DNA from 3 places in the Paenibacillus sp. PvR098 genome. Region 2 is predicted to be linked to each of the others. Evidence: riboswitches for the same ligand, from Rfam matches in the RefSeq annotation. Region 2 holds a riboswitch; each other region holds the start of a gene.
The links. Region 2 has a riboswitch for cobalamin ahead of cobJ (precorrin-3B C(17)-methyltransferase). Riboswitches for the same ligand answer to the same signal wherever they lie in the genome.
Positions count from the first base shown of each region.

Region 1: another riboswitch for cobalamin. It lies ahead of JOE45_RS10780 (energy-coupling factor ABC transporter permease); the one in region 2 lies ahead of cobJ (precorrin-3B C(17)-methyltransferase).
Region 3: another riboswitch for cobalamin. It lies ahead of JOE45_RS07940 (nitroreductase family protein); the one in region 2 lies ahead of cobJ (precorrin-3B C(17)-methyltransferase).

Region 1 covers NZ_JAFIBU010000001.1:2,151,531-2,155,718, reverse strand. The annotation lists gene JOE45_RS10795 (energy-coupling factor ABC transporter ATP-binding protein) at 1-247, opposite strand, end outside; gene cbiQ (cobalt ECF transporter T component CbiQ) at 244-1,083, opposite strand; gene JOE45_RS10785 (energy-coupling factor ABC transporter substrate-binding protein) at 1,044-1,328, opposite strand; gene JOE45_RS10780 (energy-coupling factor ABC transporter permease) at 1,334-2,092, opposite strand; cobalamin riboswitch at 2,241-2,428, opposite strand; gene JOE45_RS10775 (SDR family oxidoreductase) at 2,533-3,318, opposite strand; gene JOE45_RS10770 (hypothetical protein) at 3,365-3,841, opposite strand; gene JOE45_RS10765 (hypothetical protein) at 4,034-4,188, shown strand, end outside.
Region 2 covers NZ_JAFIBU010000001.1:4,358,360-4,362,547, reverse strand. The annotation lists gene JOE45_RS21660 (sirohydrochlorin chelatase) at 1-232, opposite strand, end outside; gene cobJ (precorrin-3B C(17)-methyltransferase) at 276-1,919, opposite strand; cobalamin riboswitch at 2,208-2,409, opposite strand; gene JOE45_RS21650 (MmcQ/YjbR family DNA-binding protein) at 2,550-2,909, shown strand; gene JOE45_RS21645 (hypothetical protein) at 3,182-3,355, opposite strand; gene JOE45_RS21640 (aldo/keto reductase) at 3,557-4,188, shown strand, end outside.
Region 3 covers NZ_JAFIBU010000001.1:1,594,114-1,598,301, forward strand. The annotation lists gene JOE45_RS07935 (ABC transporter substrate-binding protein) at 1-1,243, opposite strand, end outside; gene JOE45_RS07940 (nitroreductase family protein) at 1,309-1,866, opposite strand; cobalamin riboswitch at 2,033-2,235, opposite strand; gene JOE45_RS07945 (AI-2E family transporter) at 2,518-3,522, opposite strand; partial or broken gene JOE45_RS07950 (Lin0512 family protein) at 3,756-3,932, opposite strand.

The sequences.
Region 1 (4,188 bases), 2.2 Mb from region 2:
GCTGCCGGAGCTTTTGGAGGTCACTCGGACGATAGGACATAGGAGAACCCTTCCAGCTCATCTCTCCGGCGGCAGGGCGGTGAATGCCGATCGCATGCAGGAACATGGTGGATTTGCCGGACCCGTTATGGCCGCAAATCGCGGTTTTCTTGCCTGCAGGCAAGCTCATCGTCAATCCTTGAAGCGCCTCATCCCCAGTTCCGGGGTAGCTGTAGCGTACATCGTGAGCCTCCATTAACGATTTCATATCATATCCCTCCAGCGAAGCCCCAGCTCGAATAGCAATAATAAGGTCACTCCGATACGGCTTTCCCATACATAACGCAAGGGCACGGGGCCCGCTTGATAAGGAGCCAGTTGAATATCTTGCGTAAATCCTCTTGCTATCAGACCATGCGATAGACTCTTAGACCGCTGCATCGTCTTGCCGAACAACCGGACGATCAGGATAGCCGTATCCTTCAGCCTGCGATCGAAGCCGGTCTGACCGCCGCGAGCCCTTTGAGCCGTATACATCTGCTGAGCCGTATCCGAGAGCACGAAGAGAAAGCGGTACATGATCAGCATCAATTCCAGCACCAACGACGGCACACGCAGTTTTTTCATCACCTGAAACAGATCGGACATTGAAGTGGTCAGCATGAGAAAGGTAATACAGGATAAACAAGCGATGATCCGGATGAGCAGGCCGAACGCTTGGTACATGCCTGCTTCCGTTACATAAGCCGTCCACTGTGCAAAGGTAAAGAGGGTGATCCCATTGGTGAGGGCCGTTACGGAATCGGTAGCTGAAAACTCGATGACAAGCGCCGGAAGACTGGCTGCATAGAAGAGGCAGGACGCCCCGATGAGCAGGCTGTACACTTTGACGGGGACCTGGGCATATTGGGTAGCCCATAGGAACATCCAGCCCATGATCAGGAGCTGAATGACGGGATGAGCTAAGTAAGACAGCACCAACAGAGAGGCTGCGAATCCGCTTTTCCACATCGGAGAAACGGACCGCAGCTTGTTCGTATAAGAGAGCGTATCGATCAGCTTAATCATAACGTTTTGGATTTGGAGGCTCTGCCCTTGAACCATCCGAACGCATAGCCGATGAAACCTGCGCCGATAGCAGCTTGCAGGGCAAACAGCATGCTTTCGGTTTCACCCGGAGGCTCCATCAGCGGGGAAAACCAGGGCTCATAAGCAGGCTGAATCTCGGTGATCATTTCTTCCGCAGCGCCGTCAGCTCCGCCAAATTCGCCGTTCACGAACAGGAGGGGAAGAACGGCCAATAATACAACGATGATCAAGATGAGAACGCTCATTTTACGGGTTATCATGGTGGTTAAGCCCCCTTCATTTTACTCTGCAGCAGTGACATTTCCTCAGAGCTGTTGGATTTCAGCCAGTTCCAGATCAGTACGGTGAGCAGTCCTTCGCTGATGGCCAAAGGGACTTGGGTAATCGCAAAGATACCTCCGAATTTAGCGAGCGAAGCGAGGAAGCCGCCGCTCTCTGCGGGAAATGCCAAAGATAATTGAATCGAGGTGACGACATAGGTAGACAGGTTAGCCAGCGCAGCCGCCGTAAAGATGGATAGCGTTTGTTTCCCTGTGGATCTCATCATCCCCCTGTATGCCGCATAACCGATCATGGGACCGGCGACAGCCATAGAGAACGCGTTGGCTCCAAGGGTGGTCAGACCGCCATGAGCAAGCAGCAAAGCTTGAAACAACAAGACAATGGATCCGAGCACGCTCATGGGCAGCGGACCGAACATGATGGCGCCAAGGCCCGTCCCGGTAGGATGCGAGCTGCTTCCTGTCACGGACGGAATTTTGAGTGCCGACAGGACGAGGATGAAGGCGCCAGCCACACCCAGCATGATTTTGAGTTCCGGCGTTTCCCTCGTAATTTTAATCAAGGCCCGGAGCCCGAGAATAAAGAACGGCACAAACACAGCCCACCAGAAGATCGCCCATCCCAGCGGAAGAAAGCCCTCCATAATATGCATGGCATAAGCGGATTGAGGTTCATTGACAGTCAGGTACAACGTAAATCCCAGGACTAATAGAAGCGTGCTTATTGCTTTTTTAGAGATCATACTTTACATATCCTCCTGTGTACGTAGTTATAGAACTCAAAAAACCAATCCTATTGGATTGGTCAGGGGTACGCATGAATAGACGACAAGATCCGTTAGCGGTGATCATCGTTTCATTATTCGTACACCATTCCTTTCCTCGAAGGCATTCGGGTGCGTAGATTAGGTAGGTCTCCTGGCTCTTGGATCGTTGTGTTCTCCCGTCTTCCCCAATGAATCATCGAGTGACATGCTGAGAGAAACTCCCCAAATACAGTGGCGGGACCGCTCGGGATTTGCACCCGATTCCCTGTTACCCTTTGCTAGTACAAAGGCACCTGATCTACTATGTATGTAATTCGTTTGTGGTAATTCATGCATATATGTATTCGCTATCAATCGTCAAATTCCTCTAAGTAACACGAATTTATTGAAATATAACACGAACGATAGGGTTTTGTCTATCTAAATCCTCCATCGGAATGCAAGATTTGGCCTGTAATCCACTGGGCATCATCCGTTGCTAGAAAAGTGATAAGCCGAGCCGCATCACGAGGCAATCCAACTCTCCCCAAAGGGGAGTGGCCTGCTAGCTCCTGCTGCAAATCCGGTGTCATCCAGCCTGTGTCGGTCGGTCCCGGATTTACAGCATTTACCGTGATCCCCTTGGACCCGACCTCTGCAGCAAATGTTCTTGTAAAGGCGTCTATAGCGCCTTTCGTCGTAGCATAAGAGATTTCGCCAACCATAGGACCCAAGGATTGACCGGAGGTCATGCTTATGATTCTGCCACCTGTGCCTTGACTAAACCTTCTTGCAAATTCGACGCTTAACATAGCTACGGCCCTAATGTTGATCGCATAGTGAGCATCTAACGATTCAGCAGTCATTGTATTCCAATCATCGTTTACAGAATAGCAAGCGTTATTCACCAGGATCGACGGCTTTCCCAGCTTTTCCTCAACTGTTTTTAGAATAAAAGGGATATTGTTTACATCGGAAAGATCAGCCATGATATGCTCACATTGTACGCCAAGCTGCACAATCTCATTACTAAGCTGGTCTTGTTCCTCGACATTACCGCCCCATGGCATGGTTTCATCGTAGTTAACCCAGTAGGTGAAGAAAATATCTGCTCCCTCGCTAGCCAGCGCTTTACATATTGCGGCACCTATTCCCGCGCTGCGGCTTGCTCCAGTTACGATGGCAATTCTGCCTTGTAATTTACGGGTGTTCATCGGATTCATCTCGTTTACACTTCCGTTTCCTAATAAAATATAAACTGCTGAAATGCTATGTTCTGGGTCTTTTCTTTTTCCACCACAAGAAGACGATGCCAATGAGTACCAACATAACTACGAGAGCTAGGGTGAAGCCTGAACCAGTGCTTGTCTGCACCATTGGAATCGGTTCTCCAAGTTGGTCTTCGTTAAATCCGGTGGCCAATCCCGTATTCCCGCAAAGCCTCGGCCGCAGTTTCCCGTCCTCCATCCCGGCAAACACAACGTACTCGTCTCCTGTCTTAAATTCCGTCCAACCGTTCTGGTTTAAGGTAAGCTTACCGCTTGGGTCACCCTTCCAAGCCTTAGCGACTTCAAAATGAAGTTTATCTCTGTTTTGCGAAACTACGGTTCCTTTAAACACCATTTGGGAAAATTCCATTTCTTCTTGGGGAGCGCGCGGCGGAGCACAAGACAGGGCAAATGCCGATTGCGAAGTAATAAAACTGAAGCATAAGAGGATTATCAAGATGAGACTTGCTTTTTTCATACGATCAACCCCAGACCTATGAATTGGTTAGCTTACCTTATAACGTAACGCTGAGGGTGAATGTTGCACAAGAGAAAAGCCGCTTAAACCCTGTTTACTTCAACATACAGGTACTAGAAGAAAATAGTACTATTTCAACATGTGAAAACCCTTTAAAATATTTATAAGGAAGAAAATGTTAGGGATGATCTTATGATGGTAATGACGGATCGTATAACGATGTTAAAAAAGCATGAAAATGATTGCTACAGCATCTGTCTGTATTTATTACAAAGTGAGAAGCTGGCTTGCGAAGCAGCAAAAAAAGCACTTTATAATTTGAGTATATGCGATTCATTTTTTGCTGC
Region 2 (4,188 bases):
GCTTCGCATGCCCCGCAGCAAACAGCGTAATCGGCACAACCGCAACGCGGGTCGCTCCCCGATCTACGCAGGTCTGAATGCCTTGAGCAATCGTAGGCGACTCAAACTCCAAAAAGCACGTTTCTACGATCGGCTCCCCAAGCGTGCCCGCCACCGAGCTTACAAAAGCTCGGACCTCCTCGTTCCCTTCCGGATCCCTGCTGCCGTGCCCTACAAACAATACCGCATTCATGCTCCGTCCCCTTTCTTACTCTTTATTCGCCTTATCGGCCTAGTTAATCTCCACAAACCGCATTCTCGATTTGAAACACCGGCAAATCCTGATGCCTGTAGCCCTCGAGCTCCTTCACGCGGCCAAAAAATTTATGAAACCGTTCATTCGGGTGTCCATCGTTTGCATAACGGGAAACGATCCTCTCCACCGTTTCCACCAATTGCTCCGGTTCAATTCCCTCAGCGACCGGCTGACCCGGATGGGCATTTCTTCCGACCGTTTTGCCTCCCAGGAACAGATCGAACTTTTCTTTGCGATACACGATCCCGATGTCTTCCTTCACTGCTCCGTAGCATGCCATCCCGCAGCCATTGAAGCCGATCTTCAGCTCCTTCGGCACGCTCATGCCGCCTAAACGGCGATGGAGCTCCGTCATATACGGCACAGAATCGGCCTTATCCATGTTGCAGAAATCGCAGGCTTTCAGCTGCGCCACATCACCGATCGGCGCTAGCAGCAGCCCGGCCTCCGTTAGACGAGAGGTTATCGTATCCGGATCATTCGTTCGAAGCCGTACCATCAGCTGATGATGCGGAGTATATTCCATCGTCCCTTCTTCTCCCACGATCTCCGCAAGCAGCGCAAGCTGCGGAGCGGTCAACCGCTTCTCAGCTAGACCCGGACTAACAGCAAACTCGAGGATCGCTTCTTGACGGAATAGGACCGTGTCGAAGCTGCCGGTAACAGGCTGAGCCAGTCCAGAGCGGTGCGCTTCGACGAGCTGAAGAGCTTCCAGCGCCAGTCCGTATGCAGATACCGGTTTCTCAGACTCCGCCTCAGCTTCATATTCCGATATCGCTTCCTCGGGCTCCTCCTGTCCCTCCAGCGCCCAAGGCTCTGCCTCCTGCCGCAGCCTCTCATGCGGCTTTAGCGGCTGCACATCCGAACCGAGTGTATACTTGCGCTGATAGCCGCGCGGCGTCACCATCAGCCCATCATAAACGACTGTGGTTGAGTTGCCAATAATCACCGTCGTCAGCATGCCGATATCGTGCTCCAGCATCGCTTCAAGCGTCGTGATGACGATGTCCTCACGCTCCCGGTAAGCACTCTTGACGATCCCTACCGGCGTCTGCGGCGAGCGATGCTTCATCAGCACCCGCTGCGTTTCCACGATTTGCCTTGTGCGTCTCCCGCTTCGCGGGTTGTACAACGCGATGACGAAATCAGCCTGCGCTGCCGCCTCCACACGCCGAATAATCAGCTCCCATGGCGTCAAATGGTCACTCAGACTGATCGTGCAGGCATCGTGCATGATAGGCGCACCCAATAAGGATGCCGTCGAGTTGATTGCCGATATGCCGGGGATAACCTCGACCTCTACGCCCTGTTCCCGCCGCCATCCTTTTTCCATCAGCACCTCATAGATCAGCCCGGCCATGCCGTATACGCCGGCGTCCCCACTGGAGATGACAGCCACCCGGTGTCCAGCCTCCGCTTGACGAACCGCTTCCTGCGCCCTGCTCACCTCTTCGGTCATCCCCGTTCGCACCACCTGCTGCCCGTTTAACAAACCGCGCACCAAATCCACGTATGTGTTGTATCCGATCACGACGTCGCATTCCTGTATGGCGTCTCTCGCTTTTTGCGTCATATGCTCATAACTGCCCGGTCCGAAACCGATCACAGACAATTTCCCTTTCATACTTCAACCCCCCTTGTAAAAATAACAGGACATAAGAAAGCTGATCCTCGGATCAACCCTATGATTTCTGACGGTAACAAAAAAAGCATCCTCCTCCCGGAAGATGCTTGACGACAATGGATTGGGAACCAGCAGCACGGCCTTATATCACGCATTTCCTATGGCCTGATCGGCTGCGTTCTATAATGACGTTATGCCTGCATGGCCTTCTACCGCTCTCGTACACCTTCCTATCCGCGTAGGTCTTGTGGTGACTTCGTTGACAACTGCCATCACAACACGGATGGATCGGCTGCAACAGAACAGGCAGGTCTCCTGACTCGCGTCTCATCGCTTTTCCGCAGCCTTCCCATCACAACCGACAGTGGCGTCGTTCAAACCGAAAAGCTTCTCGCTTACAGTGGCGGGACCGTGTCGGACTTACACCGACTTCCCTTTTAAACCGAGTCGTCAACACGACGAACTCGGTACCTATTCTATGTAAATATGAAGTTATTGGCTTTTTGGGTAAAATCGAGTTAATGATAGCATGGTTATCCTGTTAATGTCCACCATCAGTTTTCACTTTTCATGAGACCTCGGGAAGGTTATGCTAACAGCAGCTCTCTCGAAAAAGGAGTTTTACCGCTCATGAATCATCAAACCCTTATTGATTATGGATTAAAAAAAACCGGCACCGACTTGCGATATCCGTTTGATCCCGGTATGCCTGTACTATTTGTCGGAAATAAGATGTTCGCGCTGCTCGGCTCTTATCAGGGAAAGCCCAGCGTGAACCTGAAGGCCGATCCCGAAACCATATGGCTGACAAGAGAAACGCATCCGAACTCCGTCTTCCCTGGCTATCACATGAATAAACGCCACTGGAATACCGTTCTTTTGGACGGCTCGATTGAAGACCATGAACTATTCGATATGCTGGAGGAATCTTATCAGCTGGTTTGCAGCAAGCTTTCCAAAGCCGAGAAGCAGCGTCTGTCTCTCTTGTAAATCATTCGAAATCCAGTAAGCCAACATTCAGCCCACTCCCCCATCTCTGTAGGGTATGCCCAACGTAGCAGGGGAGGTGTCTTGGGTAAGATTTTACAAGCTGATAAGGACGACCTAAAAATGAAGAAATGGAAAAAAGCACAGCCGATGGCTGAAGCCCTATAAGACAACGAAGGGCATTCAAGCAGCTGTGCTCTTTCCGTAGTTCTGCCACGGCTATACCTGTAAACCCCAGGTACGCTGCTGCGGGTCTAGATAAATTTCACATGTGCTTACTCTGATTCAGCGCTTTGTAAAGCATGCTCCCAGCTGGGGAAGTAAAACAACGCATTCTGCACCAGCTCCGGATGCGACTGCTTTAATTTTTTCTTATTTAACGGCTGACCGCTGGACTTTAGGTCTTGGATCCGGGAAATCACATCAACAACACTCATACTTGATTCCATGAACTGGTCTCCTTTGTAATCTGTTTTAGTAGTATTATTGTCATAAATTAGAAAATTACACATGACCGTTACACGTGCAATGAATCGTCACCGTCCTTCTAGATAGATGGTTTGAATATCGAGACCCATTTTTGTACAATCGGATATAAGCTTAGACAGCTCGAATTACATCCAAAAGCACTCATCCAAGGAGGAATTTCGGTGAAGTATCGCAAGCTCGGAATAACGAATCTGAAGGTATCCGTCATCGGTGTAGGAACTTGGCAGTTCGGAGGCGAATGGGGCAAGCCCTTCACACAAGCCGAAGTCGACGGTATTCTTGATCAGGCGAAGGATAGCGGCATCAATCTGATCGACACCGCAGAATGCTACGGAGACCATACGTCCGAGTCGCTGATCGGCAGCTACGTCTCCCGCGGAAGCCGGGAAGATTGGGTGATCGCCAGCAAGTTCGGACACCACTTTCACGCACATATGGATCGTACACAGCACTGGTCCCCTCAAGAGGTGCTTGAGCAGCTGGACGCTTCCTTGAAGGCGCTTCAAACAGATTACATAGACCTATACCAATTTCATTCGGGAACGGATGAGGCGTTTGATCAGGACGACTTATGGACCCTGCTGGACAAACAGGTGCAAGCGGGTAAAATTCGCCACCTCGGCACGTCCATCGGAAGCAACGATAACCTGCATCAGACCGATGCTTCCTCACGCGTCGGCTCGGAGGTCATTCAAGTCGTCTATAACCGGCTGGACCGCGTGCCGGAGGATCGGGTATTTCCATCTTGCGAGCGGCAGGGACTTGGCGTATTGGCGCGCGTGCCTCTGGCGAG
Region 3 (4,188 bases), 2.8 Mb from region 2:
CTCTTTTGAGAACTAGCAAGAGAACTTGCTGGATGTACGACAACCGTAATCGTTTCAAAGCACCAGTTGCCGTCACCGTTAAAAATAAGCCTGATTTCTCAGGCTTCACTTTAACTCCGTTTCCCGAGTTTCGATTCGTACCATCCCTCGTTTCCCTAATCCCGTCCTGATTGCGATCTTCAAATCCCAGGCTGTCCAATATGCCATTGGCCTTCTCCAAATGATAATCATACGCCCTGACATTGGGGTTATACCATGGTGATCCAGGTGGGATGACCCCTGCATTTCCAACCGCTCCATTACCGCCGAGCACTTTTTCGGCAATCGCAGCCCGGTCAAGAGCATAGGTTATCGCGTGCCGCAAATCTTTAAGACCCAATAGAGGATGATCCAGATTAAATACCATACGGACGATACTTCCATGAGGATTGCTTTCCATGACTTGATAGCCTGCTTTTTTCAGCTCCTGAACATCTTTGTAATTGTTGGACAAGACGGCATCGATATCCTTATTTTTTAGCGATAATACCGTGTTGTTGGCAGTGATAAAGGAAATTTCCTCAACAACGGGCTTTCCTTTAAAATAGTCTGCATTAGCCGTGAATAGATGCTGCCCGGACTCTTGATTATAGCTCTTGAGAATATAAGGACCGGTTCCAACAGCAGCTCCTTCTCCGCGGAAGGATTTGGGGTCTTTAACGTTAGCCCAAATGTATTCAGGAATAATAGGGATCACTCCCATGACTTCTTCCACAAATGGTGAAAAAAGCTTATTTAGATGAAAGACTACGGTCGTGTTATTTTTAACTTCGACATCGTCTATCATACTGGTATCTCCCCAAGCGAAACCATGCTGAGAAAGATATGCAAACGTAAATTTAACGTCAGAAGCTGTGAGTTCCTTCCCATCCTGCCATTTGACACCTTCTCTCAAATGAACGGTGTAAGTCCTTCCGTTATCGGAAGTCTCCCAACTCTGAGCCAACCATGGAATAATACCCTGTTGATCCTTCCAGGTTAACGTATCATAAAGATAACTGACTCGAAGGTACCCAGCTGGTCCTCTGGAACTAAAGGCAAAGGGGGATGGGAACCCGGCATCGCTCGTCCAGGCAAGTCTCAGCTTTTGGGGATCTCCATTCCGTTGAACTTCCTTATTCGATTCGGAATCCTGCTGAGAGTTACATCCAACTAGTAAAACCGCAAAGAATACATAAAGCAGAAAATAAACGGCACGGTTCATGTTCCTTCTCCTTAATTTGGTACATGAAGTCTCGACTCGACAAATTCTTCCGGACAAATACCAACTTACAGCCATGTCGTTTTGTCTTGGAATGCCGTACGTTTCGTTTCCACACTGTCAGCAGAAGGATAGCCGACGAATACGGCCCCGACAATTTTCTTGTTCTCCGGGGAGCCGATCAGCTTGTACAATCGTTCGTCTCTGGAAAGACCTATGCCTCTTGTCCGCCATACTAGGCCCAGCCCCAGCTCCTGCGCAGTCAGCCACATGGAATGTATCGCGCAAGCAACGGCATATTCATTATCCTCGGAGGACGCTTCATCGCCCGGAATGACATCCGAGGTGGCTACAATGACAAGCGGCGTTGCTTCCAGCACCGCGATCGATTCCTTCACCAAATGCGGCTTCGTTGGAAACCGCTCCTCCAGAAAATCCCGGGCGATCTGTTCATATCGCGCCTTCGCTTCCCCGCGGATTACATAAAAATGCCACGGTTCACGCAAACGATCGTTGGGCGCCCAGGTGGCCGCTTCCAGCAGCGCGTTGATTTTCTCCGTTTCTACTTCTTTCGGCTCATAGCTTCTTACCGCTCTGCGGCTTCTTAATGCTTTCGTGATGGACATTGTTCATATCTCCTTTTGATAGAAAATAAAAAAAGCATTTCCAACATTGAGAATGTTAGAAATGCCTGGATATAACTCTAATAAGGCAGGCGCTTTCCAAAGAAACTGAACCACCTACATAAAAAGAACATCCGATCTCTAACACTCCCTAATTCCGCGTAGGGCTGCAGTGTTGTTAAAATAGGCAGGTCTCCTGACTAAGGATATATCTTTCAGACCTTCCCGGGCTATATTCCAGTGGTTGTTCTGAAAGGATCAGCTTGAGTTGCTGAAATCCATATACAGTGGCGGGACCGTGTCGGAATGAAACCGAACTTCCCTTTTAAGTGATAGAAGCGTTCTTCTCACACCTATTTTCTATTGATATGAAGTTGAGTTGTATCCAACCTACCCTTTTTACTGAATACTTCCTTTAGCTTAGTTGCGAAACTTGCAATTGTCAACGCATATAAAGACAATTACCCAAATACTACCATCCGTCCTTGATCAAACCGGATATTTCTTAAATTTCCACATTGAAATCTCGATCCGCCATAACTTGAACAACAAAATCTATTAACTGAGAATCTCTGCATATCATAAACCGCCGCGGTGTGCTGCTTCATAAATTCATGCGTTCCTCGGGTTCAAGACCAGCTGCCAAAACATCGATTATTCCGCCGTATCGACATCAATGATATCTAATACAAAGATAAAGATAGGAATTCCCACGATCAAGCCCCATATGCCCAGGTAATGCTCTGAGAAAATGAGAATAACAAACGTATAGAACATAGGAAGATTCACTTTAGAAGACATCAGTTTCGGATTTAAGAAATAACCCTCCAGGAAGTGAAGCACAGCGATTATGGATAGCACATAGATCACCATCAGATGTCCGCCTATTGTATACCCGATGATACATAAAGGAATTAATGAAATTAAAAAACCCACTACGGGAACTAAACTAAGCAGGAAAATCATAATGGTTAGAGCAAACAGGTAAGGAAAGCCTAGAATCCATAGTCCGATAATCGTAAATACAGTATTGCATAGAGCAATAAGCATTTGAGCTTCAATGACTTTCCCGAAAGACAGAATGAATTTCTTACCAAAATACTCGAACTCTTCATAAAGCCAAGAAAGCTTGCTTCTTTTTAACCTGGAAGTAAATGCAATAATTCTATTTTTCTCAAGAATAAAGACAAAGCTCAGAACGATCGCCAAAACGAATGTTGTTCCCCAATTACTTATTCTAAGAATGTATTCAAAGCCTTGTTTTACGTAAGATTGCAAATTCAAGTCTTTCAAGGTTCTGTACACATATTGGGATAGTTCATCTTGGGGGACTGGCATATTCGTTAATCCGACCAGAATATCTTTTAATTGTTTGATTTGCACATAGACCTTCGGCAAGTAATTAATGATTGCGATAACGAATATGGTAACCATAATCAGATATAACAATATAATGATGACCTTACTATTGACAATCACGTATTTACTTAATTTTCTCGTTAGAACTTGCTGAAGACTGTTCATGATGTAGATTAATAAAAAGGTTAACAGAATCAAGTTCAGCATGTCCCTTATACTAAATAGCAAAATACATATAACGATAATGATGAAGAATCGTCTTACCGTTAAATTTAAAAAGAATCGCCTAATATTCTCCACCCATTCATCTCCATTCAAGTCACCCGCCAATTTTCTCTCTACTCTAGTCTACAAGATGAAAATTGGTTAGCGCAATGATAAATACGCAAGCAGGCATCTAGAATTATAAAAATTCTTAATTTGTAATAAAAATAAGCCGAATTTTCATTTTTGATGAAGTTTCTACCTAGCGAGTTATAGGACAATTTACCCTCCACATAAAAGTAAGTAAAAATGTAGGGGGCTTAGCGGGTTCAAATGATTCGGTCCAATCTAGCCTCCTTGTCAGCAGGAACGGCCAGCCTTACCTTCACTTTCATGTTATGTATGTCGTTATTGGGAAGAACCGATCGTAGACCAGGCATTGAATTATGGTGTATGGAATTTTGAACTGCCCTGACGGCTGCCTTTGTCACGTTTTGCCCATGTAGACGAAAATATTTTTACACTTACACATGTGATATTCCAGAATTAATTAGAAAATGGAGCCCGCAAACCCGCGTGGCTCCATTTTTGTTGTTACGCATAAATATGCAAAGACTTTCAGCAACCTAACAGTTTTTTTTCGCTGTATCCTACTCATTTTTGCTCCCCTTTTCTGAGAGAACCAAAAATAAAAAAGCCGCGCAGCGCGCGATATATGTTCTTGTCCCTCGACAAGTCCATTCTTCAATAGTAAAGCAATTC